Regions from separate parts of the Shewanella sp. SNU WT4 genome, predicted to be linked through region 2. Evidence: predicted binding sites of a transcription regulator. Region 2 holds the regulator's gene; each other region holds the start of a gene.
What was found. The regulator LexA, encoded in region 2, represses DNA repair genes until DNA is damaged. The targets are predictions, from matches to a motif close to TACTGTATNNNNATACAGTA.
Positions count from the first base shown of each region.

Region 1: the regulator LexA is predicted to act here: its motif matches at 1,957-1,976, upstream of recN (DNA repair protein RecN).
Region 3: the regulator LexA is predicted to act here: its motif matches at 1,701-1,720, upstream of FJQ87_RS13075 (DNA topoisomerase III).

Region 1 covers NZ_CP041151.1:3,364,132-3,367,306, forward strand. Annotated here, with positions in the region: gene FJQ87_RS15160 (YjaG family protein) at 1-584, shown strand, start outside; gene FJQ87_RS15165 (LysR family transcriptional regulator) at 887-1,789, opposite strand; gene recN (DNA repair protein RecN) at 2,001-3,175, shown strand, end outside.
Region 2 covers NZ_CP041151.1:572,249-575,423, forward strand. Annotated here, with positions in the region: partial or broken gene coxB (cytochrome c oxidase subunit II) at 1-815, opposite strand, end outside; gene FJQ87_RS02625 (SulA-like leucine-rich domain-containing protein) at 1,326-1,811, opposite strand; gene lexA (transcriptional repressor LexA) at 1,808-2,428, opposite strand; gene plsB (glycerol-3-phosphate 1-O-acyltransferase PlsB) at 2,587-3,175, shown strand, end outside.
Region 3 covers NZ_CP041151.1:2,931,208-2,934,382, forward strand. Annotated here, with positions in the region: gene FJQ87_RS13075 (DNA topoisomerase III) at 1-1,545, opposite strand, end outside; gene purF (amidophosphoribosyltransferase) at 1,813-3,175, opposite strand, start outside.

The sequences.
Region 1 (3,175 bases), 1.3 Mb from region 2:
CTCTTAATACAGCACAAAAGCAGTTATTTGCGTTGGCACTTTGCCAACGCATGTATCCAAATTATCAATTATTTTCTGAAGTGACTGAGTTTGGCGATGCCAAAGTATTAGACACCACACTCAATTTATTGTGGCAAGGTCAGTACGACAAGAAATTAAAACTCAACATAGAGATGTATATCGATCGTCTGGAAAACATAGTTCCTGATGCCAGTGACTTTGATATGTATGGTGTTTATCCAGCGCAAGATGCGGTATCAGCGGTAATTTCTTTGCTTAGCGGTATTCAATCGCAAGATGAAGAAGATATGGTCAATATTTCAAAATTATCTTCAAGCACTGTGGCTAACTATATCGAAGCCTGCATTGCTGACACTGTCAGTGACAGCATTAAAGAATCAGAACTTGATGACTTAATTTTCAATCATGAAGTGATGGTTGAAGAGCGTGAGCTGCAATCAAACTTGCTCGATATCATAGAAAAAGAGCCTTACGCAAAAGCTGAATTTATTAAATCGCTGCGTAAAGAGTTAGTCGAATCTGGCGTGTCTAACATCGGCATTTCAGCTGAACCAGACGCATAACGCTAACGTTCAAAGCACAAAGCATCAGCTATGTGACCTATTCCCAAGCAGGCATTGCACTTGGGAATAGGATATCAATTTAACACCACAGACTATCAGCTAGTTAACTAAGTGCTGACAACACAGTAGCCCCCTAGACTTCTCTTCACACCAAAGCTATCACGAAGCCATCTGAAGCCATCACTAGCAAGTTCGATACCGCGCTAAATTAAGTCGTCATCACTAAAACACCAATAATGACCAATAAAACCAATACTAAATAGGCACGAAAACAAATGGTTTTTATACTATTTGGCTTACGCTTAACTTGCCATATCAAACAGTTCCGGCGCGCGCGCCTGCATAAAGGCGAGAAACAATTTCACTTTTAATGGCTGCTGACTACGCTGATGATAGAGCATGGCAATACGCCGTTGCTCCCCTGCCCACTTAGGCAAGACTTTAACTAAAGCGCCACTGGCAAACTCATCTTTAGCAAATAACTCTGGGCCGTATAACACGCCGCCACCTGCAGCCGCCGCTTTAATGGCGCCATGTAAGTCCATCAAGGTTAAGCGCGCCGGGCCATCATAATAAAAGCGCTCGCCACTGCCATGACTTAATGACCAATTAAATAGCGGCCACACCTTAATTAATCTGTGCTGGCGCAGCTGCGCAGGATGCTCGATTAACTCATTGTGTTCTAGGTAGCGCGGCGATGCCATTAAACAATAATCGAGCACCCCAAGAGTCGTCGCAACCCAAGAGGAATCGGGCTGCGCGCCGCCAACAATGGCAATATCAACCGCCTTATCAATCAAATCCACTTCTTGATTTGACTGAGCTATGTGCAAGCGAATATCAGGGTAAAGGTCACAAAAATCATTTAAGGCATTAAGCAGCACCATAGAGATAATCGAAATCGGCGCTGCTATGCGCAAGGTGCCCTCAGGTTTATCTATGCCGCCGTCACTTAATTCATCAAACTGATTTATCACAGCTTGATAGCGCTGAAATACTGCCAAGCCCTCCTCGGTTAACCTAAATTTTCGGGTGCTGCGCATTAATAGCTGCTGATCTAAAATGGCCTCAAGCTTGGCCAATTGGCGACTCACAGTGGCTATCGGCATAGACAATTCTTTCGCCACTTGCGAGAAACTGCCAGCATTCACTAGGTGAACAAATAAATACACTAGATGTAAATCAGCACCACCGAGTTCGCGCATGACATTTAACCTTAGAGGAAAGTGGTAAAATTCTACCAGCCTACCTGAGATAAATATATGATGCTGTTAGCATTAGTCTTTTACATGCAGCCTAATTAATCACGCTTGCCATGCTAATTAAATGTAAATTATTCGGGATGGTATTTACTGTATATAAAATCAGTATATACTGTGTATCAATACAGTGTTTAGTCAGTGACAGGAATTCACTATGCTCAGCCAAATTAGCATTCACAATTTTGCCATTGTCCGTTTTTTGGAATTAGACTTCAGCGCCGGTATGACCAGTATCACTGGTGAAACAGGAGCAGGTAAGTCCATCGCTATTGATGCGCTAGGTTTATGCTTAGGTAATCGCGCCGACGCCTCAAGCGTTCGACCTGGGTGCGACAAAGCCGAGGTGAGTGCACGCTTTAGTTTAAGCGACGTTCCTGCGGCGCAGCGCTGGCTGGAAGACAACGATCTCGAACTCGACACTGAATGTATTTTACGCCGCATTATTACCACTGAAGGCCGCAGTCGTGCCTACATCAATGGCAATCCTGTTCCTTTAGCCCAGCTTAAGGCGCTTGGACAATTGCTGGTGGGTATTCATGGTCAACATGCCCATCACGCCATGCTTAAGTCCGATCAGCAACTAGCCTTGCTTGATAGCTACGCGAACCACAAGTTCTTACAAGAAGCTGTCATCAATGCTTATCAGCAAGTGCGTCAAAGTGAGGCTGAGCTAAAGCGCTTAACCTTAAGTAGCAACGAACGACTGGCGCGCCGCCAATTACTGCAATACCAAGTGCAAGAGCTGGATGAATTTAACCTGCAAGCCGGTGAATTTCAGGAAATTGAATCTGAGCATAAGCGCTTAGCTAATGGCTCGGCGTTAATTGATAATTGTCAGCATAGTTTGCAACTCATCCAAGACAGTGACGATGCCACTATTGAGCAATTGCTTAATAAGGTGATTAATTTAACCGATGAGATCAGTGAGTTTGACCCTGTGCTTGCTAATGTCTGCACTATGTTGAACGAAGCGCTAATTACCATTCAAGAAAGCGCTAATGAGCTCAATCATTTTCAATCAAAGCTTGAGCTCGACCCTGAACATTTCGCCGAATTAGAAGCACGATTAACCTTGTGTATGCAATTGGCGAGAAAGCATTTAGTCATGCCTGAGTTATTGTTTGAGCGCCACCAAGAGTTAGTGACTGAACTTGCGACTATTGATTCTGACGATCAAGCCTTAACTGAGTTAGAACAAGTATTGGCCGCTAAACGCAGCCATTATCTTGAGCAAGCAAAAAAACTAAATCAAAGCCGCACTCGCCACGCCAAAGAACTAGAAAAGCTGGTGTGCCAATCGATTCAACAATTGAATATGCCAAAAGCCAA
Region 2 (3,175 bases):
ACATAAATTTGCTCCCCTTGCGTCATCAATTCGGCCATGGTTAAGGTTTGGCTTAATTGCGCTTTGGCTTGCTCTGATGCTTGGGCTTTTAATGCTTGCTGCGCAATCATCCATTGATCAAAAGCTTCTGGCTCCATGACTTCCACCACAATCGGCATAAACCCATGATCTTTACCGCATAATTCTGCGCATTGGCCGCGATAAATACCTACCTTGTCAGCACGTGTCCAAGCTTCATTAATAAAGCCGGGGTTGGCATCTTTTTTTACCGCAAAGGCAGGTACCCACCAAGAGTGAATAACATCTTCAGAGGTCACCAGAAACCGCACTTTACGGTGGGCAGGGATAACAAGCGGCTTATCAACTTCGAGTAAATAGTGTTGATCTTTGGGCGCTAAATTATCGATTTGATCTCTTGGGGTCGAAAGTATGCTGTAAAAGCCAACATCTTGATCAAAATATTGGTAATGCCATTTCCACTGTGAGCCAGTCACTTTTACAGTGAGTTCGGCATCACTAGTATCTTCCATTGCAATCAAGGTGGTAGTAGCTGGAATAGCCATTAAAATCAGAATGATAAAAGGGATTATCGTCCAGGCGATTTCAACTTTAGTGCTTTCATGAAATTGGGCTGGGCTGGCACCCTTGGATTTGCGGTGATAGATGATGGCATAAAGCATGATGCCAAACACTATGAGCCCTATGGCGCAGCAAATGTAGAGAATGGTCATATGTAGGTCATAGACCTTGCCGCTAATGGCTGACACCCCTTGGGTCATATTTAACGGCATACTTGTGGCTGGAAAAATCGGCATGAGTATACATGCCAAAAGAAAATGTATTGGTTTCAAGAGAGATCTCCCCAATTAATTGCCTAAGCAATTACAAAGAAGAGTCACACAGTAAAGTCTAGGTGCTATGTAAGCTCTTCGGTTCCCACAACAGCAAACGATGACAGCAAGTGTTTTGAGGCTAGCACCAAGGTATTCTTGATGATGCTGCCCGATATTGGACACTAATCGTTAATCAGATAAATCCATTATTCATTAAAGTTAGCAGCAACTTAATTTTCCATACCATAGATATATAGCTGAAAAGTCATAAATTTAGAAATCAATAAAGATTGAAAGTATAGGGCGTGGCTTGCTGACTGAAATGAATGCTGGTATTGATGATGAGTAATAGCTAAGACATGCCTGCAGAATTTAATCTGCAGCACTATGTTGGGCTGAACTTGGTTTGCATTTAAATTTTGAGCTTAGGCTGCGAGCCTAGATTTTGAATGAGTGAATTTCGAGCTTAGATTTTTAGATTATGTTTAGGTGCTAATGCATGGCACGCAGTAAGGTCTGCGGGGCCTTAAACGCGAGTTCATCACTACCTGTCAAATTGGTATGTTCAAAAATAAAACCAATCGCCCGAGCATTGCGTTCAACTAATTGCATGCGGCGCTGATCGCGTTGATCTAACATAGAAACCCAAGTTAATACGGCGCTGCAGGTACCATTGGTAAGGGCAATTTCACTCGCCCATAAGGCTTCAACTTCATCTTTGGCTTTTACGAGTAAGACTCTATCTAAGCGAACACCTGCCGCGGCCAACATGGTTTTATAACCTATGTTGGGCGGATTAATTAAGACTATCCATTGGCCTTGGTGACTGAGACGTACCAGTTGTGGGGCAATTTTTTCAAGCTCAATTCGCCCTTGGCTATGGGTTGGTAAGCTTTCTATCATGGTTTGATGAACGCGCCGAGTATTAGCGCACCATAATCCGGGGTGACCTGCTGAATTTACTGTTTTGGTGGTCATAGCCAACCACCATTACGAATAATGCCTACGGCTAAGCCTTCTATAGTCAGTTCTTGATAGCTAGGATCAACAACTATCGGGGAATATTCATCATTTTCAGGGTGTAGATAAATTATTTTCCCTTTCTTTTCAAAGCGCTTAACTGTGACGTCATCATCAACTCGAGCCACCACAATTTGGCCATTGCGAGCTTCTTGCATTTTATGCACGGCTAGCAAATCACCTTCAAGAATGCCGATGTTCTTCATGCTATCGCCGCGAACTTTTAATAAGAAGTCGGCAGCAGGATGGAACATGGTGGCATCAACCTGAAAATAACTTTCGACATGTTGCTGGGCAAGAATAGGCTCGCCCGCAGCAACTTGGCCAATGAGTGGCAGACCAGTCTCAATTTCTACCACTTCTTCTGGCGGCAGACGAATACCGCGAGAAGTACCAGGCATGATTTCAATACACCCTTTTTTTGCCAGCGCTTTTAAATGCTCTTCGGCGGCATTGGCACTGCGAAACCCTAACTGAGTCGCAATTTCTGCACGAGTTGGCGGCATACCAGTTTCGCTGATATTGCGTTTAATCAGTTCTAAAATCTCTGCTTGGCGGGGTGTTAAAGGTCTCATGTTGGTTCCTGTCTTTCTATACAGTTACTGTTAGTATATACAGTATTTGTGCTGGCGCAAGTATTCGCCAAGGTTTGTTTTAAGTAGAGATTCGCTATCAAGTAGCCTGTTCTGGTATTCTATAGGACTATTAACGTGACCTGAATTGCATAATAACAATGGCCAAACAAGACTCTTTCGTAATGACAGTGTTGCGCTGGTTTCAGCGCAAGCTAGTGCACACAATCGTTGTGCCCACAGATCCCTTTGCCGATCTAAATCTTGATCCTAAAAAACCGCTCATTTATGTAATGAAAACTGAATCTTTCAGCGATATGGCCGCCTTGAGCGATGTCACCGCTAAGTTTGGTTTACCTAGCCCTTACGATGAGTTGGAATGCCACGGCAAAGCACTGCCGCGAGTTGTGTGCTTAAATCGCGCTAAACCTATGATTGGCAATCGGCCATCAAGTGATGCCTTCTTAAGTGAATTTAAAACTCTGCTGCAAATGCACAGAGCTAATCCTGATTTGGAAATTCAACTTGTACCTGTGAGTCTGTTTTGGGGACGGACACCAGGTAAAGAAGATGACACTATGAAAGCCGCAGTGTTAGAGCGCGAAGATCCTAATTGGCTGCGCAAATTTTTTATGATCTTATTCTTAGGTCGCCATAATTTTGTGCAATTTTCTAATGCTGTGTCGCTGCGTTATATGGCTGACGAGCATGGCACGGATCAGCAGATCGCCCATAAACTTGCGCGGGTTG
Region 3 (3,175 bases), 1.7 Mb from region 2:
CGGATCGGTGACATGGCGCGCAATACCTGTCATGGCCGAGAGTAAGCTAGCATCATTAAAAAATTTAGGTGCTGTCGTTTGTTTTTCGACTAAATCGGCTTGCTGACAATGAACGCCATCGCCAATTGCCACCTGTGGCAAACTGATGGCAGAAAACTCACTTTCGCCTTGAGGATTGGGTTTAGTCGGAAATAACACTTTCCAGCCTAGGGCAACCACATCCTTTTGTTTGGCAATAAATAATCCACCGGCGACTTCAGTATCTATTTGTTTATCCACGTATTCAAAATGCGGATAAAACTGAATTAAATACTGGCGCGCTACTAGCTCATAAATGTTGTTTTCGGCGCTAGAGAGGCGGCTTAAATCTGTGGCTTTCGCGGTCGGGATTATCGCGTGGTGAGCACTGATTTTACTATCATTCCACGCCTTAGATTTAAGGCTAACATTGGCATTGTTAGCCGCATCTTGTAAAGCTGCGCAAGAATGGCGGATGGCGCTAATGACTTGCGGCACATCATTTAAATGCTCTTTTGGTAAATAGCGGCAATCAGAGCGCGGGTAAGTGATGAGCTTATGGCGCTCATACAATTGCTGACAAGTATCAAGCACGCTTTGAGCACTCATGCCAAAGCGTTTGGCGGCATCAATTTGTAAGGCCGATAAACTATAAGGCAGTGGTGGCGGCGTGGCTTTTTTGGCTTGAGTGACATTGACTACTTTGCCCGTTTGCCCTTGTACCCGTGAAATCACATTCAAGGCTAATGCCTTTGATAACACCCGATTATCTTCATCCATATAAGGCTCACAGGCGACACTCGGGCGCCATTTGGCCTGATAAGACTCATTGCTCGCGGTCAAGAAAGTTGCCAGTACTTCATAAAAAGGTTTAGAGACGAAATTAGCAATTTCAAGATCGCGGTGAACGATTAAGCCTAATACAGGTGTCTGCACGCGGCCGATAGATAACACGCCGTTATAGCCTGATTGTCGCCCTTGCAGAGTGCATAGGCGCGTCATATTAATGCCATACAGCCAATCAGCGCGAGCTCGAGCTAACGCTGAGGTTGCTAAGGGAATAAAGTCAGTATTTTTTCTTAGATTATTAAGCGCCTTTTTAACTGCAACTGGATTTAAGTCGCTAATTAAGCAGCGCAATACTTCCGCTTTTTTGGCTTTAGATACGCCACAATGATTAATGACTTCATCAATCAATATCTGCCCGACCCTATCTGGGTCGCCCATGTTGACTAACACATCAGCGTCTTTAATGAGTTTCTTGACCACAGTAAATTGCTTTTTAGTGTTAGCCTTAACCACCAATTTCCATTCAGTGGGTACAATCGGCAAATGCTCTAACGCCCATTTTTTATAATCTGGGTTATAGGCTTCAGGCTCAGCTTGTTCCAATAAATGGCCAATACACCAAGTGACTACATCGCCATTGCCGGCCTTGATATAGCCATCATGTTGTTGATGGGGTTTAGGTAGCACATCAACCAATGCTCGGCCTAAACTGGGTTTTTCTGCAATAAATAATCTCACACTGACTTACCTGCTCTAAAGCTCACGATATTATCCAGACGGCGGCGTTAATTGGCTTGGTAACCCCGAATGAGTTCAGCCATGGGCTCAAGAAGATGGCAGTCAAACTGCCAATCAGTACACCCATAGTGACCTTAACAACACCGCCACCGAAGCACTGGATAAATTTACAGTAACTTTAGCGTTTGCTACTAGTTTCGGCAAGAAAAAAACCACAGCCAAGGCTGTGGTTTTACTTAAGTGACTAGCAATGCTGCAATTTATCCCTTACGGGTGGCAGACATTATGCAATTCAAGGTTAGTGCCTAGATCTTTATTGCGGGTAGTCTTGCTGTTGTCATTACGCTGCGCGGTTAATTGATCAAGGTAAGCTTGGTCAACATCGTTAGTAATGTAGATACCATCAAATACTGAGGTTTCAAAACGGGCAATGTCCGGATTTTCTTGTCTAACGGCGGCAATCAAATCGGGCAAATCTTGGAAGATAATGCCATCAGCGCCAATAATCTGGGCAATTTCATCGGCATCGCGACCATGAGCAATCAGCTCATTAGTGGTTGGCATATCAATGCCATAGACATTAGGGAAGCGAATTTCAGGGGCGGCCGAGGCAAAATACACCTTGTTAGCACCCGCTTCTCTTGCCATTTCAATAATTTGCTCTGAAGTAGTACCGCGAACTATCGAATCATCCACCAGCAACACATTCTTACCGTAAAACTCGGTATTAATCGCATTGAGCTTACGACGGACTGATTTTTTACGTTCTTGCTGACCAGGCATAATAAAGGTACGGCCAATATAGCGGTTTTTAACGAAGCCTTGGCGATAAGGTAAGTCCATTTCACGAGCGATTTCGAGCGCGATATCACACGAGGTTTCTGGAATAGGAATGACCACATCAATATCATGCTCATACCATTCTTTCTTAATCTTCTTACCTAAATAAGTGCCCATGTTAACGCGACTCGCGTATACCGAGACTTTATCTATGGTTGAATCTGGACGTGCAAAATACACATATTCAAAGATACATGGGCTGTAACTTGGGGCTTCTGCGCATTGGCGGGTAAATAGGCGGCCATCTAAGGTGATAAAGATGGCTTCACCTGGAGCGACATCGCGTATTACTTCAAAACCGACAGCGTCCAAGGCCACACTTTCAGAAGCCACCATGTACTCAGTGCCTTTGGCAGTTTCATTTTTACCTAGCACTAATGGCCGAATACCAAAGGGATCGCGAAACGCCAGCAAACCTTGACCGATAATCATGGCCACTACGGCATAGGCGCCGCGGGTTTGTTGATGCAAGTGAGCCACAGCAGAAAAGACTTCATCTTCAGACAAAATCAAGCCTTTAGTTTGCTGCAGTTCATCCGCCAATAAGTTAAGTAACACTTCAGAATCTGAGGTGGTATTCACATGGCGACGTTTTTTAATTAAGGATTCAGACAGTTCGAGCGTATTGGTTAAATTGCCGTTGTGAGCGAGGGAGATACCAAAGGGGGAATTAACATAAAAAGGTTGCGCTTCCGAGGCACTGGAACTGCCTGCGGTTGGGTAACGTACGTGCCCTATGCCTGCACTGCCTTGTAGTCTCTGCATGTGTTTAGGTTCAAACACATCACGC